2 regions of the Kribbella sp. NPDC050124 genome follow, and region 1 is predicted to be linked to the other one. Evidence: riboswitches for the same ligand, from Rfam matches in the RefSeq annotation. Region 1 holds a riboswitch; the other holds the start of a gene.
What was found. Region 1 has a riboswitch for ZMP and ZTP ahead of ACIBL3_RS30465 (glycine hydroxymethyltransferase). Riboswitches for the same ligand answer to the same signal wherever they lie in the genome.
Positions count from the first base shown of each region.

Region 1 (14,500 bases):
TCGCTGACCCGGTCGTCGGCGCGCGTCGCGCCACGCTCGGTCAGCTCGCTGGCCGCCACCTCGACGACCACCTCGGCTGCCGACGACGCGGTCGAGGCGACGGCGCCGGTGCAGGACATGTCGCCGACGGTGCGGTAGCGCACCACCCGGTTGGTGACGGTCTCGCCGTCGCGGGGCTGGGAGTACGGGCCGACGCCCAGCAGCATGCCGTCACGCTCGAACACGTCCCGCTGGTGGGCGTAGTAGATGCTCGGCAGCGCGATCTGCTCGCGCTCGATGTAGTGCCACACGTCCAGCTCGGTCCAGTTCGACAACGGGAACACCCGCACGTGCTCACCCGGGCGGTGCTTGCCGTTGTACAGCGACCACAGCTCCGGACGCTGGTTGCGCGGGTCCCACTGGCCGAACTCGTCGCGCAGGCTGAAGATCCGCTCCTTCGCCCGGGCCCGCTCCTCGTCGCGGCGGCCACCACCGAACACCGCGTCGAACCGGTGCCCGTTGATCGCGTCCAGCAACGGAATCGTCTGCAGCGGGTTGCGGGTGCCGTCCGAGCGCTCCCGCAGCCGGCCGTCGGCGATGTACTCCTCGACGCTGGCCACCTCCAGCCGCAACCCCAGCGCCTTCACCGTGGCGTCGCGGTAGGCCAGGACCTCGGGGAAGTTGTGGCCGGTGTCGACATGCAGCAGCGAGAACGGGACACCGGCCGGCGCGAACGCCTTCCGGGCCAGGTGCAGCATCACGATCGAGTCCTTGCCACCGGAGAACAGGATCACCGGACGCTCGAACTCCGCCGCCACCTCGCGGAACACGTGGATGGACTCGCTCTCCAGCGCGTCCAGCTCGGTGACGGTCGTGGTGTTCAGGGGTTCCTCCGGGGCGGCGATGGTTTCGGTCGGCGTGTCGATCGTGGCGGTCATGTGTGCAGCCCGCATTCGACCTTGCCCGTGCCGGCCCAGCGGCCGCTGCGCGGGTCCTCACCGGGGGCGACGCGCTGGGTGCACGGTTCGCAGCCGATCGACGGGTAGCCGTCGTACTGGAGCAGGTTCACCAGCACGCCGTTGTCGGCGATGTAGGTGTCCAGGTCCTCCTGGGTCCACGGCGCGATCGGGTTCAGCTTGACCATGTCGCGCTTCTCGTCGTACTCGACCACCGGGGTGTTCGCCCGGGTCGGCGCCTCCTCGCGGCGGATGCCGGTGACCCAGGCCTTGTAGCCGGACAGGTACCGGTTGAGCGGCTCGACCTTGCGGAGCGCGCAGCACTTGTTCGGGTCGCGGTCGTGGAGTTTCTCGCCGTACTCGGCGTCCTGCTCGGCGACCGTCTGCTTCGGGGTGGCGTTGACCAGGTTGATCGGCAGCGTCGCCGCCACCGCGTCGCGGGTGCCGATCGTCTCGGCGAAGTGGTAGCCCGTGTCGAGGAACAGTACGTCGACACCGGGGGCCGCCTCGGCTGCGAGGTGGGGGAGTGCCCCGTCTGCCATCGAGGCGGTCACCACCAGTTCGTCACCGAAGGTCTCCCGCGCCCACGCCAGCAGCTCGTGCGCCGAGGCGTCGGCTAGTCGTTCGTTCGCCTCTTCGGCGAGCGTCTTCAGATCAGTACTCATTCCACCGTCACCCGCAGTCCGATCATCTTCAGCTGGAACACCCGTGCACACGGCCGGCACTCCCAAGCGCCGTGCCCTTCCTCGGAAGGACGAAGGTCCTCGTCCCCGCAATAAGGGCAGTACAACGGTGCTGCTCGCTCGCTCACTGAAGTGCCTCCTCGTCTGCTCGGGTGACCCACTGGGCGAAGCGCTCGCCCTCGTTGCGCTCCTTCAGGTAGTTCTGGGTGATGCGCTCGACGTAATCGGCCAGAGCGGCCGAGGTGACCTTGTGGCCGCGCAGCTTGCGGCCGAAGCCGGCGTCCAGGCCGAGGCCGCCGCCGAGGTGGACCTGGTAGCCCGGGACCTGGTTGCCGTCGTCGTCGCGGACCAGCTGGCCCTTGAGGCCGATGTCGGCGACCTGGATCCGGGCGCAGGAGTTCGGGCAGCCGTTCACGTTCACCGTGATCGGGACGTCCAGCTCGGGGATCCGCTGCTCGAGCTCGTCGATCAGCTGCGCGGCCCGGGCCTTGGTCTCGACGATCGCCAGCTTGCAGAACTCGATCCCGGTGCAGGCCATCGTGTTCCGCCGCCACGCCGACGGCCGGGCCTGGTAGCCGAGCTCGGCGAGCTGCTCGACCAGCGACTCGACCTTCGACTCCTCGACGTCCAGCACGATCAGCTTCTGCTGCGCGGTGGTCCGGATCCGGTCCGACCCGTGCGCGGCGACCACGTCGGCCACCTTGGCCAGCGAGCTGCCGGACACTCGGCCGACCACGGGCGCGACGCCGACGAAGTACCGGCCGTCCTTCTGCTGGTAGACGCCCACGTGGTCGCCCTGGACCGCGGGGACCTCAGGCGCCGGGCCGTCGATCAGCTTGCGCTTGAGGTACTTCTCCTCGAGCACCTCGCGGAACTTCTCCGCACCCCAGTCGGCCATCAGGAACTTCAGCCGGGCCCGGTTCCGCAGCCGCCGGTACCCGTAGTCGCGGAAGATGCTGGTGACCCCCCACCAGGCTTCGGCGACCTCGTCCAGCGGGATCCAGGTGCCCAGCCGCTGGGCGAGCATCGGGTTCGTCGACAGGCCGCCGCCGACCCACAGGTCGAAGCCCGGCCCGTGCTCGGGGTGGACGACCCCGACGAAGGCGATGTCGTTGACCTCCGGTACGACGTCGTGTGACGGGTGACCCGTCATCGCGGTCTTGAACTTCCGCGGCAGGTTGGAGAACTCCGCCGACCCGATGTACTTCTCGACGATCTCGTCGATGGCCGGCGTCGGGTCGATGATCTCGTCCGCGGCGATCCCGGCGACCGGGCTGGAGATGACCACCCGCGGCACGTCGCCGCACGCCTCGGTGGTGTAGAGCCCGACAGCCTCGAGCTTCTGCCAGATGGCCGGCACATCCTCGACCCGGATCCAGTGCAGCTGGATGTTCTGCCGGTCGGTGATGTCGGCGGTGTCGCGCGCGTACGTGCTGGAGACCTCGGCGATCACCCGCAGCTGCTCGGTGCTGAGCTGGCCGCCCTCGATCCGGACCCGCAGCATGAAGTAGCGGTCGTCCAGCTCCTCCGGCTCCAGCGTGGCGGTCTTGCCGCCGTCGATGCCGGGCTTGCGCTGGGTGTACAGCCCCCACCAGCGGAACCGGCCGCGCAGGTCGGCGGGGTCGATCGAGTCGAAGCCGCGATGCGCGTAGACGTTCTCGATCCGGGCCCGGACGTTGAGGCCGTCGTCGTTCTTCTTGTTCTCCTCGTTCTTGTTCAGCGGCTCGCGATAGCCGAGCGCCCACTGACCTTCGCCCTTGCCCTTGCGGGGGCGGGCGGGCTTGCGGGGAGCAGACGTGACGCCAGTCATCCGGGAGGGTGTCCTTGTCCTCGTGACAGGTGCGTCCGCGGGCTGCGGTATCGAAGCGTCGTCGGTTCGATGCGTTCCGCGGTGCGCACCCAGCGGTGATCGGGGTGATCAGGGGGCCGTCGTTGGCCCGGCGGGGTGGCTGTCAGAACATCGAAGGACAACAGATGGCGCTGCGCATCCGCCCGAGGTCGACGTGAATCCGACCTACGAGATGAGTGGAGCGGGCAGCGAGCATGGTGTTAAGCGTCAGCGTCAACGCCTGACAAATCAACTCCCAATCCTGCATCGTGAGACCAAATCTCACGATGTGGCTATGTCTAGCAGCCTGGTCGGGATTGTTTCGGGCGCATTTCCTCCCTGTCGACGGTCCCGCGACCGATCAGCTGCCGACCGAGAGATGGCTCACATCGGCGGGGTCTGGCTGATTGCGGTCGGGGGGCGGCGGAGGGACCATGCAAGTAGTTGAACGTTGACCAGCCTCAGCCCGGGGCGCGTCCGACCGAGTCCGGGGGGATGCATGCAGGTACCTGTGAGTTTCGAGTACGCCAGGGCGACCAGCGTCGAACAAGCCATCGAACTGCTCGGCCGCTACGGTCCGGAGTCCCTGGTGGTCGCCGGCGGTCACAGCCTGATCCCGATGATGAGATTGCGCCTGTCGAGACCTGAGGCGCTGATCGACATCAACCCGATCACCGAACTGTCGTACCTGCGCGTCGAGGGCGACGAACTGCTGATCGGTCCGCTGCTCTGCCATGCGGAACTGCTCGCCTCCGCGGTGGTCGGCGAACACTTCCGGATCTTCGCCGACGCCGAGCGGGTCATCGCCGACCCGGTCGTCCGCAACTGGGGCACGGTGGGTGGATCGCTGTGCCAGGCCGATCCGGCCGAGGACCTGTCCGCCGCCTTCGCCGCCGTCAGTGCGACCGCGGTGATCCGCGGACCGGGCGGTACCCGGACAGTCCCGATCCGGGAGTTCCATCTGGGGCCGTACGAGACGGTGCTGGAGCCGGGGGAGCTGTTGGTCGAGGTACGGGTGCCGATCCGGCCCGGCGGCGGCAGTGCCTACGAGAAGGTGGAGCGCCGTACCGGCGACTGGGCTGTGGCCGGGGCCGGCGCCGTACTGTGGCTCGACGGCGACGTTGTCGAGGATGCCGGCATCGGGTTGACCGCCGTCGGAGCCGAGCATTTCGTGGCTGCTGAGGCCGAGGACTTCCTGCGCGGGCAGCCCGCGACAGACGCAAGCTTCGTGGAGGCCGGGCGGCTCGCCGCGGAGCACTGCAACCCGTGGGCGGACCAGCGAGGTCCGGTCGACTACAAGCGCCACCTCGCGGGCGAGTTGACGACGCGGGCGCTGCGCCGGGCCGCGGCCCGGGCGCGGGGTCAGGAGGAATGACATGCAGATCTCGGTGACGGTCAACGGGCAGGAGTACACCCACGATGTCGAGCCGCGGCTGCTCCTGGTCCATTTCCTCCGCGACACGCTGCGTCTGACCGGCACGCACTGGGGATGTGACACCTCGCAGTGCGGCACCTGCGTGGTGTGGCTGGACGGCCGCCCGGTCAAGTCCTGCACAGTGTTCGCCGTGATGGCGGACGGCCGTGAGGTCCGTACAGTCGAAGGGCTGGAACGCGACGGGGAACTCGATCCGGTGCAGCAGGGCTTCGTGGAGTGCCACGGCCTGCAGTGCGGCTTCTGTACGCCGGGCATGATGATGACCGCCCGCTGGCTGCTCGACCACAACCCCGAGCCGTCCGAGCCGGAGATCCGGGAGGCCATCTCGGGTCAGCTGTGCCGCTGCACCGGCTACGAGAACATCGTGCGGGCGGTCCGCTGGGCCGCTGAGCACCCCGCGGCCGAGAAGGTGACGACATGACCGCGACCGGCGAGCGGACGCCGATGGGTTTCGGACGGATGATCCGCAAGGAGGACGCGCGCTTCATCCGGGGACGCGGCAACTACGTGGACGACGTACAACTGCCCGGCATGCTGTACGGCGCCGTCCTGCGCAGCCCGTACGCGCATGCCCGCATCACGTCCGTCGACACGACGGCCGCCGAGGCGCACCCGAAGGTCAAGGCGGTCATCACCGGCCAGACGCTCGAAGGTCTGAACCTGGCGTGGATGCCCACTCTGTCGTACGACGTCCAGGCGGTGCTGGCGACCGACAAGGTGCGTTTCCAGGGGCAGGAGGTGGCGTTCGTCGTCGCCGAGGACCGGTACGCCGCCCGCGACGCGCTCGAACTGATCGACGTCGACTACGAGCCGCTGCCCGCGGTGGCCGACGCCCGCCACGCTCTCGACCCGGACGCCCCGGTGATTCGCGACGACCTCGAGGGCCGGACCGACAACCGGATCTTCGACTGGCAGGCCGGCGACCGGGCCCGGACCGACGCGGTGTTCGAGTCGGCCGAGGTGGTCGTTGCCGAGGACATCTTGTATCCCCGGGTGCACCCCGCGCCGCTGGAGACCTGCGGGGCGGTGGCCGACTTCGACAAGGTCACCGGCAAGCTGACCCTCTGGTCGACCACCCAGGCCCCGCACGCCCACCGGACGGTGTACGCCTTGGTCGCCGGGTTGCCCGAGCACAAGATCCGGGTGATCTCGCCCGACATCGGCGGCGGCTTCGGCGGCAAGGTCCCCGTCTACCCCGGCTACGTGCTCGCGATCGTCGGTTCGATCGTGACCGGCAAGCCGGTGAAATGGGTGGAGGACCGGTCGGAGAACCTGATGAGCACCGGGTTCGCCCGGGACTACCACATGCACGGCGAGATCGCCGCCACGCCGGACGGCAAGATCCTCGGTCTGCGGGTCAAGGTGCTCGCCGATCACGGGGCGTTCAACGGCACCGCGCAGCCGACGAAGTTCCCGGCGGGCTTCTTCCACGTGTTCAGCGGTTCGTATGACCTCCAGGCGGCGCATTGCGACGTCACCGGCGTCTACACGAACAAGGCGCCTGGCGGCGTCGCGTACGCGTGCTCGTTCCGGATTACCGAAGCCGTCTACCTGGTCGAGCGGATGGTCGACGTACTGGCCGCCGAGCTCGGCGTGGACCCGGCCGAGCTGCGGATGAAGAACCTGCTCCGGCCGGAGCAGTTCCCGTACAACTCGCCGACCGGCTGGGAGTACGACTCGGGCGACTACCCGCGGGCGCTGCAGCTCGCCATGGACATGGTGGGCTATGCCGATCTCCGCCGGGAGCAGGCCGAGAAGCGGGAGCGCGGCGAGTTGATGGGTGTCGGCGTCAGCTTCTTCACCGAGGCGGTCGGTGCGGGGCCGCGCAAGCACATGGATATCCTCGGCCTCGGTATGGCCGACGGCGCCGAGCTCCGCGTCCACCCGACCGGCAAGGCGGTCCTGCGGATCTCGGTGCAGTCGCAGGGGCAGGGCCACGAGACGACGTTCGCCCAGATCGTCGCCGAGGAGCTCGGCATCTCACCGGACGACGTCGAGGTGGTGCACGGCGACACCGACCAGACGCCGTTCGGGCTCGGGACGTACGGCTCGCGCTCGACGCCGGTGTCCGGGGCGGCCACGGCCGTGGTGACGCGCAAGGTGCGCGAGCGGGCTCGCATCGTTGCCTCCGCCATGCTCGAGGTGTCGCCGGACGACCTGGAGTGGGAGAAGGGCCGATGGTTCGTGAGGGGCGATCCGGACCAGGGCAGGACGATCCAGGAGATCGCGATGGCCGCACACTCCGGGCTCGAGCTGCCGGAAGGAGTCGAGGGGCACCTGGACGCGACGTGCGTGTATGACCCGCCCAATCTCACCTACCCGTTCGGCGCCTACATCTGCGTCGTCGACGTCGACCCGGGCACCGGGAAGGTCACGCTGCGGAAGTTCGTCGCCGTGGACGACTGTGGGGTGCGGATCAACCCGACGATCGTCGAGGGGCAGGTGCACGGCGGCCTTGCGGACGGCGTCGGGATGGCGCTGATGCAGGTGATGGCCTTCGATGACGACGGCAACCATCTCGGGTCGACCTTCATGGACTACCTGTTGCCGACGTCGATGGAGTGCCCGTCGTGGGAGCTCGGGGAGACCGTCACGCCGTCGCCGCACCATCCGATCGGGGCCAAGGGCGTCGGGGAGTCCGCCACAGTGGGCTCACCGGCGGCGGTCGTCAACGCGGTGGTGGACGCGCTCCAGCCGCATGGCGTACGACACGTGGACATGCCGCTTACCCCGGCCAACGTGTGGCGCGCCATCCAGGGCCGGCCGTTCCGCACCGACCTGGCCATCACCTAACGCCGGTGCAGAGAGATGACCCGATCCGACCTGCAGCTTCGCGCGAACCACCTGCGGTCCGGGCGGACGCCGTACGTCGTGGCCACCGTGGTCCGCGCGGAACGCCCGACCAGTGCCAAGGCCGGTGACAGTGCGCTGCTCCTGCCCGACGGAACGCTCGAGGGGTTCGTCGGCGGAACCTGCGCCGAGTCCACCGTCCGGCTGGAGGGGCTGCGGCTGCTCGAGACCGGCGAGTCGACGCTGCTGCGGATCACCCCGGCGGCGGACGAGCGGGAGGTGGTCGAGGACGGGTTGGTCACCGTCGGAAACCCTTGCCTGTCCGGCGGAACCCTGGAGATCTTCCTGGAGGCGATGATCCCGGCGACGCTCGTCCACGTGTTCGGTGATGCGCCGATCGCCCGTGCGCTGGTCCAGGTGGGGGAGGCGCTGGGGTACGACGTTCGCGCCACCGGCGACCCCGAGGAGCCGTTCCCGGCGGATACGGCCGCGGTCGTGGTCGCGTCCCACGGCAGGCACGAGCAGCGAGTGCTCGCCGGGGCTGTCCGGGCCGGCATTCCGTACGTCGCCCTGGTAGCCAGCCGTCGGCGGGGCCACGCGGTGGTCGCCGAACTGGACCTCAGCGAGGACGAGAAGGCGCGCGTGCACACCCCGGCCGGGCTGGACATCGGGGCCCGTGCGGCGCCGGAGATCGCGTTGTCGGTGCTCGCCGAGATCATCGCCACCCGGCCCCGGCCGGCGCGGCAGGTCTCGGTGCCGGCCGTGCTGCCGACCGAGGCCGTCGACCCGGTGTGCGGGATGACCGTCGCGGTCACGGCGGAGAGCCTGCGCCTGGAGCACGACGGAAAGGTCTGGCACTTCTGCGGCCCGGGCTGCCGTCAGGCCTTCGCAGACGATCCCGGGCGCTATCTCGATGAGTGACCCAGCCACCGGGGTGACCGACATCGCCGAGCTGAGTGCCCGGCTGGAGGCGACCGGCTACCTGGCCGCCGAACCGCTGGCGACCGCGATGTTTCTCGGGATCCGGATGCGACAGCCGATCCTCCTCGAGGGCGAGCCGGGTGTCGGCAAGACCGAGGCCGCCAAGGCTCTTGCCGCCGCGCTCGACACGCGGCTCGTGCGGCTGCAGTGCTACGAGGGACTGACGGCTGCCGAGGCTTTGTACGAATGGAACTACCCGCGCCAACTGCTCGCGATCCGGCTCGCCGAGGCTCGGGGCGAGGTGCTGCACGACGCGGACCTCTTCGGTGCGGAGTACTTGCTGCCGCGGCCGCTGCTCCAGGCGATCCAGCATCCCGGGCCACGGCCGGCGGTGCTGCTGATCGACGAGGTGGACCGCGGGGACGACGAGTTCGAGGCGTTCCTGCTCGAGGTGCTGGCGGAGTCGGCGGTGACCATTCCGGAGCTCGGCACGCAGCGCGCGGCGTTGCCGCCGGTCGCCGTGCTCACGTCGAACCGCACCCGCGACCTGCACGACGCGTTGAAGCGACGATGCCTCTACCACTGGATCGGCTATCCGGACACTGGCCGGGTCGCGGCGATCATCCGCCGTCGGGTGCCTGACGCCGCGGACTTTCTGGCCGAGCGGGTGGCCGGCGCGGTGGAGCGCCTGCGCGGACTGGACCTGCAGAAGCCGCCTGGGATCGCCGAGGCCATCAGTTGGGTGACGGCGTTGCACGTCCTCGGGCTGGACGGGTTCGACGCCGCGGCCGCGGAACAGACCCTCGGTGCGGTGCTGAAGTACCAGGAGGATCAGGACACGGTACGGGCGGTAGGCCTGGCCAAGGTGGTCGGTGGTGGCTGAGCCGGGCGCCGTTGCTGACCTCCCGACTCTGGTGGCCCGGTTCGGAGCAGCGCTTCGCCTGGCCGGCCTGCCAGTCGGTCCGGACCGCTGCGAACGCTTCGCCCGGGCGATCACCCTGGTCCGTCCGGACACGAGCGCCGTGCTCTATCACTGCGCTTTGGCGACGCTGGTGTCCGATCCGGCGCAGATCGACGTACTCGACCGAGTCTTCGCCGCCGTGTTCGGCGGTCTGACGGATCCTGCCGACGGTCGCGGTGACGCGAACGCCGTACCTCTGCCCGAGCCCCGTGGCGACTCACCGGCGATGCACGGCACATCCGGAGCTGACCAGCCGAGCTGGTTCCACGGCGGCGCGTCGACGAAGAGCGGACCCGACGACGGACCGCCCGGCGAGGTTCCGTTTCGGGCGGTGGCCACCGCCACCGAGCGGCTCGCCACCCGCGACTTCGCGGCACTCTCGCCGGCCGAGTTGCTGGCCCTCGCCGATCTGATGCGGCGGCTGTCGCTGATCACGCCCACCTACCAGTCTCGTCGGTTCCGCCTGGCGTCGTACGGCTCGCGTGTCGAGCTGCGGGCGACGCTCCGGCATGCCCGACGTACCGGAGGCGATCCAGTCCGGCTGATCATGCGCAGGCGACGCGAGCGCCACCGGCGGCTCGTTGTACTGTGCGATATCTCCGGATCGATGGAGCCGTACGCCCGCGCGATGCTCCAACTGCTCTACTGCGCGGCGGGTGGGCGACGGGCCGAGGTGTTCACCTTCGCGACCCGGCTGACCCGGCTTACCAAGGTGCTCGCCAGGTCGCGACCCACGGTCGCGCTGGAACGCGCCGCGGCGGCTGCACCGGACTGGTCCGGCGGAACCCGGATCGGTGCGGCGCTCAAGGACTTCAACGACAGGTACGGCTGCCGTGGGCTGGCCCGTGGAGCGGTGGTCCTGGTCATCTCCGATGGCTGGGAGACAGGTGATCCCGCCCGGCTCGGCCAGCAGTTGGCGCGGCTGTCCCGGATCGCCTATCGCATCGTCTGGGCCAACCCGCGAACGCAAAGCCCGCGCTACCGCCCACTGGTCGGGGGAATGGCCGCAGCCTGGCCGTACTGCGACTCAGTGGTCAGCGCCCACTCCCTGTCCGCCCTCGAGGACCTCGAAGCCGCCCTCGGCACTCCCCGAACGGCGGTCAGCCGGTTGAGCAGCCGGAGTGCCGCGATTCCGGCCTTGTAGAGCGGGACCCGGCGGCGCATGATCCGGGTCTCCAACGCGATCCGCTCGGCGCTGCCGAGCCATTCCGGGCCGGTCAGGGTCATCGGGGGTGATCCACCCGCCAGCTCCTGATCAGTTGCTCCAGATCCCTGTGGATGAAGGCGAAGTAGTCCGCGGCCTCGCACAGCCGGCGGCCGACGGGGGTGTCCAGGCCGAACAGCTCGGCCCCCGAGCGACTCGTCGACTCCCACTCGGCGAGCGCGCTGTTGCGGCGCTCGAGGATCGCGGGGAACACGTCGTCGCGGATCCGGTAGTGGTCCTTGCGCGACCCCGGGATCCGCTCCCGCGTGATGAAGCCGACCTGCAGCAACTGCCGTACGGCGCCGGACACCGCCGGCTGGCTGATCCGCAGGGACTCGGCCAGCTCGGCGGACGTCAACGTGCCGGTCGGGCTGACCAGCATCCGCCCGATCACCCGGGCGGACATGGTCGGCACGCCGCTGTTCGCCAGGACGCCGGCGAAGTGCTCGACGAACTGACTGATCTCTTCCGGAGCCGGGTCAGGGTGCGGCATGGCCGCACCCTACCGCAACTATCACAAGGTTCTGATAGTTCGAGCCGGTCAGCTCAGCTCGAGTCCCGGGTACAGCGGGTGCTTGTCGAGCAGCTCCGCGGACGCGGCCTTGGTCTTGTCCGCGACACCGTCGGCCAGCACGTACTTCGCCTTCGACGGCGCACCCGCCGAGGTCGTGGTCGGCGTGGTCGACGACAGCACGTCCACGATCAGCTCCGCGACCCGGTCGAACTCGTCGGCCCCGAAACCGCGGGTGGTCAGCGCCGGCGTGCCGATCCGGACGCCGGAGGTGTACCAGGCGCCGTTCGGGTCCCGCGGTACGGCGTTCCGGTTGGTCACGATGCCCGCGTCCAGCAGGGCCGACTCGGCCTGCCGCCCGGTGATCCCGTACGACGAGACGTCGAGCAGCACGAGGTGGTTCTCGGTGCCGTCGGTGACGAGCTTGACGCCCCGCTTCATGAGGCCGTCGGCCAGCGCGACCGCGTTGTCCGCGACGGCCTGCGCGTACTGCTGGAACGAGGGCTGCCGGGCTTCGGCCAGCGCGACCGCCTTCGCCGCCATCGTCTGGCTGAGCGGGCCACCGAGGACCATCGGGCAACCACGGTCGACGGAGTCGGCGTACTCGGGCTGGCACAGCACCATGCCGCCGCGCGGGCCGCGCAGCGACTTGTGCGTCGTGGTCGTGGTGACGTGCGCGTGCGGCACCGGGTCGAAGTCGCCGGTGAACACCTTGCCCGCGACCAGACCGGCGAAGTGCGCCATGTCGACCATCAGGGTCGCGCCGACCTCGTCGGCGATCTCGCGCATCGTCGCGAAGTTCACCTTCCGCGGGTACGCCGAGTAGCCCGCGATCAGGATCAGCGGCTTGAACTCACGGGCCTTGCGCGCCACCTCGTCGTAGTCGAGCAGCCCGGTCTCCGGGTCGGTGCCGTAGGAGTGCTGGTTGAACATCTTGCCGGAGATGTTCGGCCGGAAGCCGTGGGTCAGGTGACCGCCGGCGTCCAGCGACATGCCGAGCATCTTCTGGTCGCCGAGCGCCTTGCGGAGCTTGGTCCAGTCCTCCTCGGTGAGGTCGTTGACGTGCTTCGCGCCGGCCTCGGCCAGCGCCGGCGACTCGATCCGCTGCGCCAGGATCGCCCAGAACGCGACCAGGTTCGCGTCAATGCCGGAGTGCGGCTGGACGTAGGCGTGCGGGGCGTCGAACAAGGCCTTGGCGTGGTCGGCGGCGGCCTGCTCGACGGTGTCGACGTTCTGGCAGCCGGCGTAGAAGCGGTGCCCGATGGTGCCCTCGGCGTACTTGTCGGACAGCCAGTTGCCCATCGTCAGCAAGGTGGCGGGGGAGGCGTAGTTCTCGCTCGCGATCAGCTTCAGCGAGGAGCGCTGGTCGGCCAGCTCGGACTTGATCGCACCGGCGATCGTGGGCTCGACGGAGGCGATCACCTCGAGCGCGTTGCGGTACGCGGCCGATGCGGCGGCGGCATCGAAGGGTGCGGTGTTGTCGATGGATTGAGGCATCGTTGTCTCTCCTGCGGTTGCAGTGGGTCGAAGGCACCCAGGCGCACGGTGCCGACGGTCTTCGCTCCCCGGTGGTTCTCCACCTCAGCGCGCCAGTCGCGACGCTTCACCCTATCGTGCGCTCGACGATCGCCTGGAACGGTGTGGTCCTCGGCAGCGTGCCGAAGACGCCACCCCAGTCGTTCGCCAGCCGGGAGGCCGCGAACGCGTCCGCGACGTCGGGTGTGGAGTGCCGGATCAGCAGCGAAGCCTGCAGGCACAACGCCATCCGGGCGGCCAGCCGGCGCGCCCCTGCCTCGGCTCCTTCGATGTCAGCAAGCGCTTGCAGTACGTCGTTCACCGCGGCGTCGAGCCGTTGGTCCGCGCCCTGGACCGAGGCCAGCTCCGTCAGCCACGCCTCGAGCGACTCCGGTCGCCGGAGCGCCCGCAGTACGTCGAGCGCGTTGACGTTGCCCGATCCCTCCCAGATCGAGTTCAGCGGCGACTCCCGGAACAACAACGGCAGCCCTGACTCCTCGACGTACCCGTTGCCGCCCAAACACTCCAGCGCCTCCGCCACCATGAACGGTGTCCGCTTGCAAACCCAGAACTTCGCCAACGGCAAAGCAATTCTTCGGAACGCCGACGCCTGCTCGTCACCGTTGACGGAGGCATCGACCGCGGCGGCCAACCGCATTCCCAGCGCGGTCGCAGCCTCACTCTCCAGCGCAAGGTCGGCCAGCACGTTCTGCATTGCGGGCTTGTCGGCGAGCAGGCCACCGAACGCCGAGCGGTGGTGGGTGTGCCAGGTGGCTTCCACGAGGGCTCGGCGTTGGAGGGCGGCTGAGCCGAGGACGCAGTCGAGACGGGTGGCGGCGACCATCTCGATGATGGTGCGGACGCCGGCGCCCTCGTCGCCGAGCCGGTAGCCGACGGTGCCGTGGAACTCCACCTCGCTGGACGCGTTCGACCGGTTGCCGAGCTTGTCCTTCAGCCGCTGCAGGGCAAACGCGTTCCGGTTGCCATCGGCAAGCACCCGCGGCACCACGAAGCAGCTCAGCCCCTCCGGCGCCTGCGCCAGCACCAGGAAGACGTCGACCTGCGGCGCCGAGCAGAACCACTTGTGCCCGTTCAGCTGGTACTCGCCGTCACTCCCGGTCGGCGTCGCCGTGGTGAGGTTCGCCCGGACGTCGGACCCGCCCTGCTTCTCGGTCATCCCCATCCCGGCGAGCACGCCCGCCTTGTCCGCCGCGGGCAGCCGGCGGACGTCGTACTGCGTCGACGCGAGCTGCGGGATCCACGCCTTTGCGAGCTGCTCGTCGGCCTTCAGCGCCGGTACGGCGGCGTACGTCATGGAGATCGGGCAGCCGTGACCAGGCTCGACCTGGGACCACAGGTAGAACCCGGCAGCCCGCGTCAGGTGCGGCGACGGCCCGTCGCTGGTCCACGGCGCCGCCTGCAGCCCGAAGCCGACAGCCTTCTCCATCAACCAGTGCCACGCCGGGTGGAACTCGACCTCGTCGACGCGGTGCCCGTAGCGGTCGTGGGTACGCAGCACCGGCGGGTTCTGGTTCGCCGGCAACGCCTGCGCGAGCGCCTCCTCGGACCCGGCCAGCTCGCCGATCCGGCGCAGACCGGGATCGTCCGCGACGCCGCCGTACGGACGCAGAGCGTCACTGAGCGCCGCGTCCCGGGTGAAGAAGTTCACCCCCCGCAGTGGTGGGGCCTGGTTCGTTACCGCGAAAGGGTCCGCCAT
Region 1 is NZ_JBITJU010000016.1:53,389-67,888, reverse strand. Features, by position in the region: gene cysD (sulfate adenylyltransferase subunit CysD) at 1-917, opposite strand, end outside; gene ACIBL3_RS30510 (phosphoadenylyl-sulfate reductase) at 914-1,600, opposite strand; gene ACIBL3_RS30505 (nitrite/sulfite reductase) at 1,743-3,428, opposite strand; gene ACIBL3_RS30500 (FAD binding domain-containing protein) at 3,958-4,821, shown strand; gene ACIBL3_RS30495 ((2Fe-2S)-binding protein) at 4,823-5,302, shown strand; gene ACIBL3_RS30490 (aerobic carbon-monoxide dehydrogenase large subunit) at 5,299-7,674, shown strand; gene ACIBL3_RS30485 (XdhC family protein) at 7,690-8,592, shown strand; gene ACIBL3_RS30480 (AAA family ATPase) at 8,585-9,475, shown strand; gene ACIBL3_RS30475 (VWA domain-containing protein) at 9,468-10,697, shown strand; gene ACIBL3_RS30470 (GbsR/MarR family transcriptional regulator) at 10,777-11,250, opposite strand; gene ACIBL3_RS30465 (glycine hydroxymethyltransferase) at 11,299-12,765, opposite strand; ZMP/ZTP riboswitch at 12,794-12,875, opposite strand; gene ACIBL3_RS30460 (acyl-CoA dehydrogenase family protein) at 12,872-14,500, opposite strand.

Region 2 (14,500 bases), 130 kb from region 1:
CACCACCCCGACCGAACCCCCGGCCGACACCGCCGAGGCCACCCCGTCCGACGACAGCCCGGTAGCCCCACCGGAGGACGACGCCCCTGTCGCCCCACCGGAAGACCCGGACGACAACCGCCCCCTGTGACGGACGCACCAGCCGATCGGCACCCGGCCGCCGCGGACGACAACTCCGCGGCGGCCGGCTCCGTCAATCACGCGCGGGTCGGGGATCCCGAGGATTGGGTGTTGGTGGGGGAGCAGCCCGGGTTCAACGGGTTCTTGACGGTCAATCAGCGGCGGTATCGGTTGCCGGATGGGCGGGAGGTGGATTGGGATGTGTTCGGGCCCAAGACTGCTTCGGGGATCACGTCCGGGATCACGGTGCTGCCGTTGACGCCGGAGGGGAAGGTCGTGACGATCCGGATCTTTCGGCCGGGGCCGGATCAGGTGGTCACCAATCTGCCCGGTGGGCTGGTCGAGCCCGGTGAGGACCCGGCGCTGGCCGGCGTCCGTGAGCTCGAGGAGGAGACCGGCTACACCTGCGAGTCGTTCGAGCTCGTCAGCTGGAACTGGTCGGCGGCCTCCTCGGTCTACCGCAAGTACGTCGGCATCGCGCGCGGCTGCCGTCCGGACGGCAATCAGGCGCTGGACGAGTTCGAGGACTGCGTCCCGGTCGAGCTCACCGTGACCGAGTTCCGCGCCGAGCTACGCACCTCCGGCGCCATGACCGGCATCGACGCCGCCTACCTCGCCCTAGACCACGCCGGCCTGCTCTGACTGAAACTGGTCAGGCCAGGCGCTTGACGAGCAGGTCTGCGCACTGAGTGGATAGGAGGTGCACACCCCTTCCGCCCGAGGAGTTGCTCATGCGCCGGTTCGTCCTCCCCGCACTCCTGCTGCTCGCCGCCCAGACCCTGTCCGTTCCGGCTGCCTCGGCCGACGTCACGAGAGAGGCGGCGCCGGTGTCGCCTGAGCCTCAGCAGACCACCAGCCGCCCCGACGGCTTCACCCTCGGCCGGACAGTCGGCCTGGTGCACGGTCCGACCACGGATCCGGACGCCGAGCGCGTCGTCCGCGAGACCCTCGAGCGCGCCGGCGTCCAGACAGTCCGGAATGAGCCGGCTGCGGTGACCATCTGGCTCGGCGGGAACGACCCGGCGCTGCGGCAGTTGGACGTGGAGCCCGCCAAGGGATTGCCGGCCGAGGGGTATGTGCTCGCCGCCGGCCAGAAGACCGTCGTACTCGACGGCGTCGACACCGACGGGACGTACTACGCGGCCCGGACGTTCGCACAGCTTGTCCAGGGCAACCAGATCGCCGGCGTCGAGATCCGCGACTGGCCGACGATGCGCTACCGGGGCTCGATCGAGGGCTTCTACGGTACGCCGTGGTCTCACTCCGACCGGCTCGACCACGTCGACTACCTTGGCGCGCACCGGATGAACACCTACGAGTACGCGCCGAAGGACGACCCGTACCATCGCGAGCAGTGGCGCGACCCGTACCCGGGCGACAAGCTGGCCGAGCTCGGCGAACTGATCGAGCGGGCCCGGAGCAACAAGGTCGACTTCACCTTCGCGCTGTCGCCCGGGTTGTCGATCTGCTACACCTCCGACAGCGACTACCAGGCGCTGATCGCGAAGTTCGAGGCGCTCTACGCACTCGGTGCGCGGGCGTTCAACGTGCCGCTCGACGACATCGACTACAACACCTGGCACTGCCCGGCGGACCGGGAGAAATACGGCACCGGCGGCGGTGCGGCCGGCCAGGCGCAGAGCGAGCTGCTGAACCGGATCCAGCGCGAGTGGGTCGCCGCCAAGCCGGACCTGGCGCCGCTGCAGATGGTCCCGACCGAGTACTACAACGTGTCGGAAACGCCGTACAAGAAGGGCGCTGCGGGAGCGGCTGGACAGCGCGGTGGTCGTGCACTGGACCGGGATCGGCGTCATCCCGCGCACGATCACGACCGCACAAGCGGCCCAGGCGAAGGCGGTGTTCGGGCACGACATCCTGATCTGGGACAACTACCCGGTCAACGACTACCTGGCCGGCCGGATCCCGCTGGCCGACTACAGCGGCCGCGAACCCGGTATCGCGCAGCACGTCGCCGGCGCGATCTCGAACCCGATGAACCAGGCCGCGGTCAGCAAGCTCGCGCTGTACTCGTTCGCCGAGCTCGGGTGGAACCCGGCCAAGTACGACGAACAGGCCTCCTGGCACCGGGCGATCGCCGAGCGCGCCGGGGGAGACCGCATGACGATCGCGGCGCTCGACGTCTTCGCCGACCTGAACACGTACGACTCGACGCTGCATCCGGAGAAGGCGCCGGTGCTGGCCGCCCGGACCGCGGCGTTCTGGAAGACCTGGGCAGCTGGCGACCAGGAGGAGGCGATCGCGGCGCTCGAGCCCTACTTCAACGCGATCGAGAAGGCACCCGCGCAGCTCAGGGCGGGAGTGGAGGATCCGGCCTTCGCCGACGAGGCGAAGGCGTGGCTCGATGCGACGGTGTTGTGGGGTCAGGCGCTCCGGCGGTCGCTGCGACTGCTCGACGAGGTGGCCGATGGCAACGGTGCGGCCGCCTGGGCGAGCCGGCAGCGCATCGACGCACTGGTTGCCCAGGCCAAGGACATCCGGGACGTCCGGCTGCCGCATTCCAACACCTACCCGCGCATCGGTGAGGGTGTCGCCGACGCGTTCCTCGCCGAGGCCGGCCGGGTGCACGACCAGTGGATGGGCATCGAGCCCGGACGTACGGCGTCCAGCTCGCAGGGCACGTACGCCGAGAACGTCCCCGATCGAATGGTCGACGGCGACGAGTCGACGTACTTCTGGAGCAACGGCGCTCCCGTCGCCGGGGATGAGATCCGCGTCGACCTCGGCACGGCCCGGGCGATCGGCGACGTCGCCGTACTGATGGGGAAGTCGGGCAGCCCGAACGACTACATCCACTCCGGCGTGCTGGAGTACTCGACCGACGGCTCCAGCTGGACTGAGCTCACCCGGGCGACCACGGCCGAGGTGCGCTTCACCGCCGCCGTGACCGCCCGCTACGTCCGCTATCGTGCGATTGTCGACAATCCTTCGTTCTGGCTGGTGGTCCGGGAGTTCGCCGTCCAGGTCACCGACGGCTCCGAGTTGGTGCTCACGGCAACAGGTACGCCGGCGCCCGCCGAAGGGTCGTCGTTGTCCGATGCGGTCGACGGCAACGTCGGTACGGCGTACGTCGCGGGCAGCGCACCAACCGCGTCGGACGCGCTGACCGTCGAACTGTCGTCGCCAACGTCAGCCGACCGGATCACGGTGCTGCAAGCTGAGGGCTCGGCTGCGGCAGGGCGAGTCGAGGTCCGGACGAGCGCCGGCTGGCAGGACGTTGGACCGGTGAAGCAGCCCTACAGCCCGGTGCAGCTGCCGGCTACCACGATCGAGGGGATCCGGATCGCGTGGGCGGCCGGCGCCGTACAGCCGCGGGTGCACGAGGTGATTGTGCACCGGGCCGGGAATTAGGTTGCCCGCGATCGCACCGGGCCAGAGGATGGCCCGGTGCTGATCGACCACTGGCCGCTGCGCCGCCTCCGGCTGACCACCGAGCGCCTCGTCCTCCGCCAGCCCGATGAGGAAGAGCTCGCCGACCTGGCCGACGTCGCGGCCAGCGGGGTGCACAAGCCAGGGGAGCGGCCGTTCCTGACCCCTTGGACGGATGCGCCGCCCGCCGAGCGAGCCCGGGGCGTGATGCAGGGGTACTGGGGCTCGCTGTCCTCGTGGAGTGCGCAGGACTGGGCGCTGCAGCTCGGTGTGTTCAGGGAGGGAACGCCGATCGGGATGGTCGCGCTGCGGGCCCAGGACTTCGCCATTCTCCGGGAGGTGAAGACGTGGTCCTGGCTCGGTCTGCCGCACCATGCCCAAGGCTTCGGCACCGAGGCGCGCCGTGCGCTGCTGCATCTCGCGTTCGAGGGGCTGGACGCGGTCGCGGCGCTGACAGAGGTGTTCCAGGACAACGCAGGCTCGCAGGGCGTGTCCCGGAAGCTGGGGTACCAGCCGGACGGGATCTCGCGGGACGTGCTGGACGGCCGGCCAGTGATTTCGGACCGGCTCCGGCTCACCCGGGAGAACTGGCAGCCTGCCGGCCGGGTCGAGGTCAGCGGGCTGGCGGAGTGCCGGTCCTGGTTCATCGCGTAGGCTGAACGGCGGACCGCGACTGGCGTTGAGGTGGAGAACCACCGGGGAACGGTCCGCCGGAGAACCGGCTGAGCCGCGCGCCTGGGCACCCGACCTGATGTCGACGCCCGAAGGAGCGCGCCGTATGACCAACCTGATGATCGGCACCGACCTGGCCGCCGAGATGGTGGCGAAGGCCGCCGACCGTGCCCGGGTCCTGCAGGAGCAGACCGGAGTCCAGCCGACCCTCGCGACTGTGCTGGTGGGCGACGACCCCGCGTCGGCGACGTACGTCCGGATGAAGCAGAACCGGTGTAAGAAGGCCGGCATCGGGTCGCGCAGCGTCGTCCTGCCCGCCGAGACCACGACCGAGTCGCTTGTCGCCGAGCTGCAGAAGCTGTCCGGCGACCCGGAGGTGCACGGGATCCTGCTGCAGCACCCGGTGCCGGGGCACATCGACGAGCGGGCCGCGTTCGAGGCGATCGACCCGGCCAAGGATGTCGACGGGGTGACCATGCACGCGTTTGCCGCGATGGCGTTCGGCGAGCCCGGGTTCCGGTCCTGCACGCCGGGCGGCATCCTGCGGCTGCTCGAGGCGTACGACGTACCGCTCGCCGGAGCGCACGCGGTCGTCATCGGCCGCAGCCCGATCCTCGGCAAGCCGGCCGGGATGTTGCTGCTGGCATCCAACGCCACCGTCACCTACACCCACTCGCGGACCACGAACCTCCCGGAGATCGTCCGGACCGCCGACATCGTGGTGGCGGCGGTCGGCAAGCCGAACTTCGTCCGCGGTGACTGGCTGAAGCCCGGCGCGGTGGTGGTCGACGCCGGCTACAACGAGGGCAACGTCGGCGACGTCCACTTCGACGAGGCAGCCGCCGTGGCGAGCCTGGTGACCCCGGTACCCGGCGGCGTCGGCCCGATGACGATCGCCCTCCTCCTCGAACAAACCGTCGACGCAGCCGAACGCCTGTAACCCGACCTGATCGCCCGAGGGAGATGCTTCCGGGAAGGACACTGCCTCCGGCCGCGGCTGTTCGTCCGGCCGCCTTCGGCGACGCGCCGAGCCGAGTTGAGGTCGTCGGCGACGGACGAGGTGATCGGCTACGGGCAACCTGGAGCGGCAATCGGATGCCGACGCTGGGGAGCATTGCCCACCCGAATCGCCCAGGAATCCTCCCCATCCCGGCCACGCCGCCGCACGACCGGAGGTTGGTTCGCCGAGTTGTGGAATTCGGTTGCAGATCCGCCCGCCAGACAGCCGAAATCGACGACTCGGCGACATCGCCGACACCAGCGCGTTCCGGTGGCTCGCCGATTTTCCCCTGGGTCACCAGCTCGCGCACGGCGGCGGTCCCTGCCGATGACCAGCCGCGAAGGCGGTGTCCGGCCCACTTGGCCACCTTCGGCGGCGCGCCAAGCCGCGGTTCGGCTGAAGGTGGTCGGCTCGGGAAGGTGTTCTGGACACTCGCAGGGACCGGCCTATGGGCTCCGCGCCGAACCTGGGCACCACCAACCGGCAGTGGGCATTCCGGGGGATATCCCCTGACGCGCTGCCTTCTCCCCTCGTATGAGAGGGGAGAAGGCAGCATCCGAGGGGAGATCCCCTCGAACGTGGCGGGGGGCTAGGGCACGACTCGGGTTCGGGTGACTGTTGTGTGTCGCGACGTTCCCGCATGCGCCGGTCGGAGTTGGTCCCGCGCTGGAGGTGATCGGCGACGGGAAGGTGTTCCGGGATGCACGCGTCCATCGGCCGTGGCTGTTGTTCTGGCCGCATTCGGCGGCGGGCGGAGTCGAGTTGTGGCCGGAGGTGATTGGCGCTGGGGGGCGCGTGGCGCCGCGGGAGGCGGTGTCCTTGCGAGCACGCAATCCGAGACGCGTGTCCGCGCTTTGGCGGGACTGTCCTAGGGTTGGGCCTAGACGACCAAGGAGGCGGGCACGTGGCGGTACGGGCGATCCGGGGTGCCACCCAGCTGGAGGTGGACGAGCGCGAGCACCTGCTCGAGCGGTCCGCCGAGCTGGTGAAGGCGGTCCTGGAGGCGAATGATCTGGGCCACGAGGACCTGATCAGCATCCTGTTCACCGTCACGCCGGACCTGCGGTCGGAGTTTCCGGCGGTGGCGGGCCGTCAGATCGGGCTGACCGACGTACCGCTGATGTGCATGCAGGAGATCGACGTGCCGCACGCGCTGCCGCGGGTGGTGCGGATGATGGTGCACGCGGAGACGCCGCGGTCGCGGGAGAAGATTCAGCACGTCTACCTGCACGGCGCCGTTGCGCTCCGTCCAGACCTGACTGGCGCCCAGTGAGGGCCTCGTGACCGAGCTGCGCGGGCCGGTCCGGATCGTCGGCGCCGGACTCATCGGCACGTCGATCGGACTCGCGCTGGGCCGGCTGGGCGTGGTCGTGGAGCTGGTCGATGCGGACCCCGATAACGCGCTGATGGCCGAGCGGATCGGTGCCGGCTCCCGCCTGGTCGAGATCGAGCCGCAGCTCGTGGTGGTCGCCGTACCGCCGGATCACATCGGCCGCGTGGTCGCCGAGCAGCTCGAGCAGACCGACGCGATCGTCACCGACGCGGCGAGCGTGAAGTCCAAGCCGCTTGCCGATGCGCGCCGGCTGACTTCCGACCTCAGCCGGTACGTCGGCAGTCACCCGATGGCAGGGTCCGAGCGCAATGGGCCGCTCGCCGCCCGCGCGGACCTGTTCGACGGCGCGACCTGGGCCATCACCCCGCACGAGACCAGCGCGCCGGAGGCCATCGAGCTGGTACGGCGACTCGCCGAGGCGTCCGGTGCACGGACAGTGGAGCTGTCGGTCGAGGACCACGACCTCGCAGTTGCCCGGGTGTCGCACCTGCCGCACCTGATGTCGGCCCTCGCCGCCGGGACGCTCGCGGACGCGCCGGACTCGCACCTGCAGCTGTCCGGGCAGGGCGTCCGGGACGTGACCCGGATCGCGGCCGGCGACCCGAAGCTGTGGACCCAGATCGTGTCCGCCAACTCGTCCGCCCTGACCGGCCTGCTGGAGCAGATCCGCGGCGAGCTCGACCGGGTCCTGGTTGCCTTGGGCAAGGAAGAGGCCGGTGAGGAGCTGACCTCGATCCTCGGCCTGGGCGTCTCCGGCGCGGTCCGGGTGCCGGGCAAGCACGGCGCCCCGCACATCGACCTGGTCTCCGTGCTCGTCACCATTCCCGACCGGCCGGGGCAGCTGGCCCGGCTGTTCGCGGACGCCGCCGAGTCCGGGGCCAACGTCGAGGACCTGCGTATCGACCACAGCCCGGGCCGCCCGGTCGGTGAGGTCGAGCTGGCCGTCAAACCCGGGTCCGTCGACCAGTTGGTCGCCGTACTGACCGAGCGTGGCTGGGTGGTACACCGGTAGGCACGGCCTTGCGTCGGGGCTTGCGTCCGGGCTTGCGTCCTGGATTGTCCCCGGGCGCGGGTAATCTCTGGGCCATGATCATCGCTGTGGACGGCCCGAGCGGGTCCGGCAAGTCGAGCACCGCCCGAGGTGTCGCCACCAGACTGGGGCTGCGGTACCTCGACACCGGTGCGACGTACCGCGCGGTGACGTGGTCGGCGCTCGAGCACGACCTCGATCTGGACGACACGGCCGTCGTGGCTGAGCGGGCGCGTCAGCTCCGGCTGGAGGTCAGCACCGATCCCGGCAAGCAGTATGTGATCGCCGACGACATCGACGTGACGGGCGCGATCCGGGAGCCGCGGATCAGCGAGAGCGTCAGCAAGATCGCCACGAACCTGGACGTCCGCAAGGAGCTGATCCGGCGCCAGCGGGCCATCATCGACGACGCTCAGCCGACCGGCGGGATCGTGGTCGAGGGCCGCGACATCGCCACCGTGGTCGCCCCGGATTCGGAGCTGAAGGTGCACCTGACCGCCGACCAGGACGCCCGGATGGAGCGCCGCGGCGCCGAGCTGGCGGCCGGCGCGGTCACCGCCGAGCAACTGCGGGACCAGATCGTCCGCCGCGACGCCGACGACGCCACCGTCTCGCAGTTCCTGGTGGCCTCGGACGGCGCGGTCACCATCGACTCGACCCATCTGTCCCTGGAGGAGGTCATCGACGTGATCAGCAGACTCGCGAAGGAGGCCGAGGCCGCCCCTCGCGACAGGGAGTCATGACAGCTGAATTGACCGGGCACCTGGAGCTGCCCCGGACCGATGACCTGCCCCGGCTGCCGTATCGGCTCGCGCTGCCGGCTCGCAGGTTCGCCAAACCGTATTTCCAGCGCAAGTACCGGCTGACTGTCCATCACGAGGACTTGTTCCCGCGGACCGGTTCGGTGCTGATGTCCCCGAACCACTTGAGCCTGCTCGACGGACCGCTGCTGGGCGCGATCGCGCCCCGGATGCTGCACCAACTCGGCAAGATCGAGGCGTTCGGCGGGCTCCAGGGGCGCTTCCTGCGGCGGATCGGCCAGATCCCGGTCGACCGGTCGGCGTACGACGTCCGCGCGATCCGGCAGTCCATCCAGGTGCTGCGCGACGGGCGGGTGCTGAACATCTACCCGGAGGGCACCCGCGGCGCCGGTGACTTCGGCCGGATCCGGACCGGCGTGGCGTACCTGGCGATGGTGACCGGCGCGCCGATCCTGCCGGTGGCGCTGCTCGGGACCAGGCTGCCGCACGGCTCCGTGGAGGCCTTTCCACCGGCCGGAAGCCGGATCGACGTGGTCTATGGCGAGCCCTTCACGATCGACCGCGTACCCTTTCCGAGGAGGCATTCCGACGTACGGGCGGTTGCCGACCAGATCGGCGACGTGCTGCGGGCTCATGTCAGGGCGGCCGTCGAAGCCACCGGCCACCCGCTCCCGGGCGCGCCAGACGTGAAGGATCCTGATGAGTGACCTGCCCACCGGCTACGACTTTGCCGAGCCCACCCACGAGCGTGAGGACACCGGCCCGCTGCCCGTGCTCGCGATCGTCGGCCGGCCGAACGTGGGCAAGTCCACGCTGGTGAACCGCATCATCGGTCGCCGCGAGGCGGTCGTCGAGGACACCCCGGGCGTCACCCGGGACCGGGTCTCGTACGACGCCAACTGGGCCGGCCGCGGCTTCACGGTCGTCGACACCGGCGGCTGGGACCCGGACGCGGTCGGGATGGCCGCGCTGGTCGCCGCCCAGGCCGAGGTCGCCATCAACGCCGCCGACGCGGTGCTGTTCGTGGTGGACGCCACGGTCGGCATCACCGACGCCGACGAGGCGGTCGTCCGGGTACTGCGGAAGTCCGGCAAGCCGGTCGTACTCGCCGCGAACAAGGTCGACGACCAGCGGGTCGAGTCCGAGGCGATGAACCTGTGGAGCCTCGGCATCGGCGAGCCGTTCCCGGTGTCGGCGATGCACGGCCGAGGCACCGGCGACATGCTGGACGCCGTACTCGCCGCACTGCCGGAGGCGCCGCCGGAGCGGGACGCCGAGGCCGGCGGGCCGCGCCGGATCGCGATCGTCGGCAAGCCGAACGTGGGCAAGTCCTCGCTGTTGAACAAGGTCGCCAAGGAGGACCGCGTCGTCGTCAGCGACGTCGCCGGTACGACGGTCGACCCGGTGGACGAGCTGATCACGCTCGGCGGCCAGGAGTGGCGGTTCATCGACACGGCCGGCATCCGGCGGAAGGTGAAGAACGCCAGCGGCCACGAGTACTACGCCTCGCTGCGAACCAATGCGGCGATTGAGCGCGCCGAGGTGGTCGTCGTGGTCATCGACGCCTCCGAGGTGATGTCCGAGCAGGACATCCGGATCATGAACGCGGTCGAGGAGGCCGGCAAGGCGCTGGTGATCGCGTACAACAAGTGGGACCTGGTCGACGAGGACCGGCGCTACTACCTGGAGCGCGAGATCGACCGTGACCTGGTGCAGTTCCGCTGGGCGCCGCGGGTGAACATCAGCGCGCTCACCGGCCGCCACATGGAGAAGCTGGTGCCCGCTATCGAGGCGGCGCTGGAGGGCTGGCAGACCCGCGTCCCGACCGGCCAGCTGAACGCCTTCCTCGGCCGCCTGGTCGCCGCCCACCCGCACCCGGTCCGGTCCGGCAAGCAGCCGAAGATCCTCTTCGGCACCCAGGCCACCACGATGCCGCCCACCTTCGCCATCTTCACCTCCGGCGCCATCGAACCCTCCTACCAACGCTTCATCGAACGCCGCCTCCGCGAAGACTTCGGCTTCGTCGGCAGCCCCGTCCACGTCCAGATCCGAGCCCGCCAAAAGAACAAGAAGCGCTGACCGGGGTCCTGGTCAGAGCACCCCGGTGGATGGGGTAAGGTTTACCCCGGTTCGCCTCCCGGGGCGAGTCTGCGGGCTGTGGCCTAGTTTGGTTAGGGCGCCGGCCTGGGGGGCCGGAGATCCCGAGTTCAAATCTCGGCAGCCCGACCCGCACGAGGGGCACCGATTCTGTCGGTGCCCCTCTTTACGTTTGTCCCCATGAAGACCCTGGGGGACAGACGAACCTGGAACGACGACCAACTCCGTCAGGCGGTGGCGGACAGCCCGTCGTGGCGTGCTGTGGCGCGCGCGTTGGGATTGAAGGGAACGTCTGCCGGCGTGATCCGCACGATCAAGCGGCACGCGACTCGTCTCGAACTGGATACAACGCATTTCACCGGCCAACGTAGGTGGTCGGATGGTCAGCTGCGCGCGGTGTTGCTCGGCTCGACGTGCTGGGCAGAGGTGCTCGACGGCCTCGGTGTCATCGACAACGGCGAGAACCGGGTTCGGGTCAAGGGGCATGCCGTACGGCTCGGTCTGGACTGCACACATCTGAAGAAACCGGATGGTCCGGCACCGGCGAGAGAGGTCTTCAACGAGCCGATTCAGCCGAAGATGCTCCGAACGGCGGCGCCGACACTGGCGATGACCTGGTTCGCGTTGCGTGGGTGTGCTGTGGCGCTCCCGGTGGAGCCCCAGGAGTATGACCTGCTGGTGACGACGGCCAAGGGCATTCAACGCGTGCAGGTGAAGACGTGTGCATCACGCAATGGCAAGGGGCGGTGGATGGTCGGTGTGGGCCGGCGCCCGTACGTACTCGACAAGTCCGCAGGCAAGATGCCTTATGACCCTGGTTCGCTCGACTTGTTCTTTATCCTGCTTGGCGACGGCAGCGTTTATGTCATTCCAAGCTCGGTTCTGGCGGGTCGAGTGGGGATCGATCCCGAAAACTACGCGCCGTACCGCGTGGGTGATGCGTCCAGTCTGCTGCGGTGAGGGGCATTGGCTGCGCCGATGCCCCTCGGAGCGGTCAGTGAACGTCGGCTAGCTCGCTAGGCGACGGCTTGTCGTCGACGCGCAGGGATTCGCCTTCGATGTCGACCTTGGGGGTGAGGCGGTCCAGCCACTGGGGGAACCACCAGGCTCGGTCGCCGAGGAGGCTGAGGACGGCGGGGACGAGGGTCATGCGGACGATGAAGGCGTCGACCAGGACGCCGATCGTGAGGCCGAAGCCGATGGCTTTGATGATCGGGTCGTGCACGAAGATGAAGCCGGCGAAGACGGAGGCCATGATCAGGGCGGCCGCCGTGACCACGCGGGCGCCGTGGCCGAGGCCTTCGACGGTGGCCTCGGTGGCGTGCTTGCCGTGCACGAACTCCTCTCGGACTCGGGACACGATGAAGACCTCGTAGTCCATCGCCAGCCCGAACAGCACGCCCATCATGATGATCGGCAGGAAGCTGACCAGCGGCCCGGGGGAGTCCACGCCGAGCAGCGAAGCACCCCAGCCCTGCTGGAACACCGCGACCGTGATCCCGAACGTCGCCCCGATCGTCAGCACGAACCCGAGCGTCGCCTTCAACGGCACCAGCAACGACCGGAACGCCAGAAGCAGCAGCAGGAACGACAGTCCGATGACCACCAGCAGGTACGTCGGCAACGCGTCGGAGAGCTTGTTGGACACGTCGACCCCGACAGCGGTGTTGCCCGTCACGGAGATCGTCGTGTCACCGGTGGCGAGCGGCTGGATCGCGGACCGCAGGTTCTTGACCAGGTCCGCGGTCTGCTCGGTCGCCGGTCCGCTGGCCGGGATCACTTGCAGCAGTCGCGTCGTACCGTCGGCGCTCGCCGGACCGGTCTGCGCCGCGACGACGTCCGGCAGCCCCTGCGTCTTCGCGAGGACCTGTTGAACGACGGCCTCGGCATTGTTGCTCTTGACGACGACCACCAGCGGCCCGTTGGCGCCCGGTCCGAAGGCGGCAGCGGTGAGGTCGTATGCGACGCGCTGGTTGGTGCCGGCTGCCGCCGAGGCTCCGTCCGGCAGCGCCAGCCGCATGTCCTTCACAGGGATCGACAGCACCCCGAGCCCGATGATGCCGAGGACAACGATCGGCACCCGGAAGCGCGTGGTGAACCGGCCCCACCGGAAGCCGAACCCTTCGGCCGCCGGCGCGGTCGGTGCCTTCCGCAACTTCCGCGGCAGTACCCGCTTGCCCACGAACCCGAGCAACGCCGGCAGCAGCGTCAACGCCACCAGTACGGCGGTCAGCACCGTCGCCGCGGCCGCCAAGCCCATCGCGGTCAGGAACGGCACGCCGACCACACTCAGCCCAGCCAGTGCGATCACCACCGTCGCACCGGCGAACAGCACCGCCGATCCCGCGGTCGCGGTCGCGCGGCCGACGGATTCCTCCTCGTCCATGCCCTCGGCGAGCTGAGTCCGGTGCCGCGAGCTGATGAACAGCGCATAATCGATCCCGACTGCGAGCCCCAGCATCAGCGCCAGGATCGGCGCCGTCGACGACACATCCGCGAACGCGGTGACCAGGAACAGCCCGGCCATGCCGGCGAGTACGCCGAGCAACGCCGTGAGCAGCGTCATCCCGGCAGCCACGAGCGACCCGAACGTGACGACCAGTACGACGGCCGCGACCGCGACCCCGATCACCTCAGTGGCCCCGACCTCGGGGACGCCGCCGGCGACTTGGCCACCCGGGATCACCTGAAGATCCCCGGAGCTGAGTCCGCTGAGGGCGTCGTACGCCTGGGCGCTGTCCTTGCTCAGCTCGTCGGCCGGCTTGGCGAACTGGACGCTGATCAGGCCGGTCGTTCCGTCCGGGCTGATCGCCTTGCTGGTGAACGGGTCGACCGCGCCGATCACCTCGGGCACCTTCGCGACCTTGGCGACGGTCGCGCCGACGGCAGCCTTCACGGTCGGGTCGGCGAGGGTCTTGCCGCCGGGTGCCTTGACCACCACGGTGGCGGAGGCGCCGCTCGCCGCGGGGAGCTCGGTCTTGAGGGCGTCGAGCGCGCGCTGCGACTCGGTGCCCGGGATCGAGAAGGTGTTGGTCGTCTTGCCGCCGAGGGTCAGCGCGCCGACCCCGAGGAGAACCAGGAAGAGCGCCCAGACGGCGGCGACGAGCCGGCGGCGCTGGTACGAGAACCGGCCGAGCCGGTACAGCAGATTGGCCATCGGGAAGTGCGTCCGTTCGTGTGCAGGGAAGGGAGTCAGGCGCGCTTGAGCAGCCGTCGCAGGGCGGTGTCGCAGAGGGTGCGGAGTTCCTCGTCGGTGCGTTCGCCGGGGTGCCGGCACTCGCCGAGGAGTCCGTTGATGGCAAGCGTGGCCAGGTCGCGCTCGAGTTGGTCGTCACTGCCGGCCAGGAAGCCGGACAGCTGCATGCCGTCGGTGATCAGGCCGCTGATCTCCGGGATCTCGTCGATCACCGGGAGGATGTCCTGGACGACCTGGACCACCCCGCGGTGCTTGACGGCCAGATCGGTGAACTGCTGGATCGCGATCTCCTGTGCCACCGCCCGCGGCAGCCCGTCGACGGTCCGGATCAGCGCGGCGAGGTCGACGGCCGCGGGCTCGAGGACGGCGGCGAGCACGGCGGGCTTGCCGTGGAAGTGGTAGAGCACCGTCGCCTTCGAGCAGCCGGCCGCCGTCGCGATGTCCTGCAGCGACGTCGCGTTGTAGCCCTTGGCCTGGAACAGGTCCATCGCCTGCCGCACGATCTCGTGCCTGGTCCGCTCCCGGGCGGGGGTGGTGACTGCCATGTCAGCCAGCTTCCCTGACCGATCGGCCAGTTTTCAACCGATCGGTCAGGATTGTGGTCTGCCTCACCCACCACGACCAGACCGGGCTCGACAGCAAGCAGACTTTGCTTGCGGCGTAATGTTGTAATCGGGAGGCGGAGATGGCTGAAGAGACTGCTGGGGACGATGTACTGGACGCCTACTCCCGGGTGGTCTCGGGCGTGGCGGAGCACCTGATCCCGCGGGTGGCGAGCCTGCGGATCTCAGGCCGGCGGGGCGACTCGTCGGGGTCCGGCGTGGTGCTGACCGAGGACGGCCACCTGCTGACCAACGCCCACGTCGTCGGCGGCGCCGACCACGCGACGGCGGAGTTCGCGGAC
Region 2 is NZ_JBITJU010000016.1:185,260-199,759, reverse strand. Features, by position in the region: gene prcA (proteasome subunit alpha) at 1-130, shown strand, start outside; gene ACIBL3_RS31120 (NUDIX hydrolase) at 127-762, shown strand; partial or broken gene ACIBL3_RS31115 (beta-N-acetylglucosaminidase domain-containing protein) at 852-1,817, shown strand; gene ACIBL3_RS31110 (beta-N-acetylglucosaminidase domain-containing protein) at 1,903-3,489, shown strand; gene ACIBL3_RS31105 (GNAT family N-acetyltransferase) at 3,526-4,161, shown strand; ZMP/ZTP riboswitch at 4,167-4,255, shown strand; gene ACIBL3_RS31100 (bifunctional 5,10-methylenetetrahydrofolate dehydrogenase/5,10-methenyltetrahydrofolate cyclohydrolase) at 4,286-5,119, shown strand; gene aroH (chorismate mutase) at 6,084-6,452, shown strand; gene ACIBL3_RS31090 (prephenate dehydrogenase) at 6,460-7,524, shown strand; gene cmk ((d)CMP kinase) at 7,599-8,285, shown strand; gene ACIBL3_RS31080 (lysophospholipid acyltransferase family protein) at 8,282-9,010, shown strand; gene der (ribosome biogenesis GTPase Der) at 9,003-10,382, shown strand; tRNA gene ACIBL3_RS31070 (tRNA-Pro) at 10,455-10,529, shown strand; gene ACIBL3_RS31065 (group I intron-associated PD-(D/E)XK endonuclease) at 10,581-11,360, shown strand; gene ACIBL3_RS31060 (MMPL family transporter) at 11,395-13,557, opposite strand; gene ACIBL3_RS31055 (TetR/AcrR family transcriptional regulator) at 13,593-14,141, opposite strand; gene ACIBL3_RS31050 (S1C family serine protease) at 14,282-14,500, shown strand, end outside.
Region 2: it holds a riboswitch for ZMP and ZTP, as region 1 does, so the genes downstream of both, ACIBL3_RS31100 (bifunctional 5,10-methylenetetrahydrofolate dehydrogenase/5,10-methenyltetrahydrofolate cyclohydrolase) here and ACIBL3_RS30465 (glycine hydroxymethyltransferase) in region 1, are expected to answer to the same signal.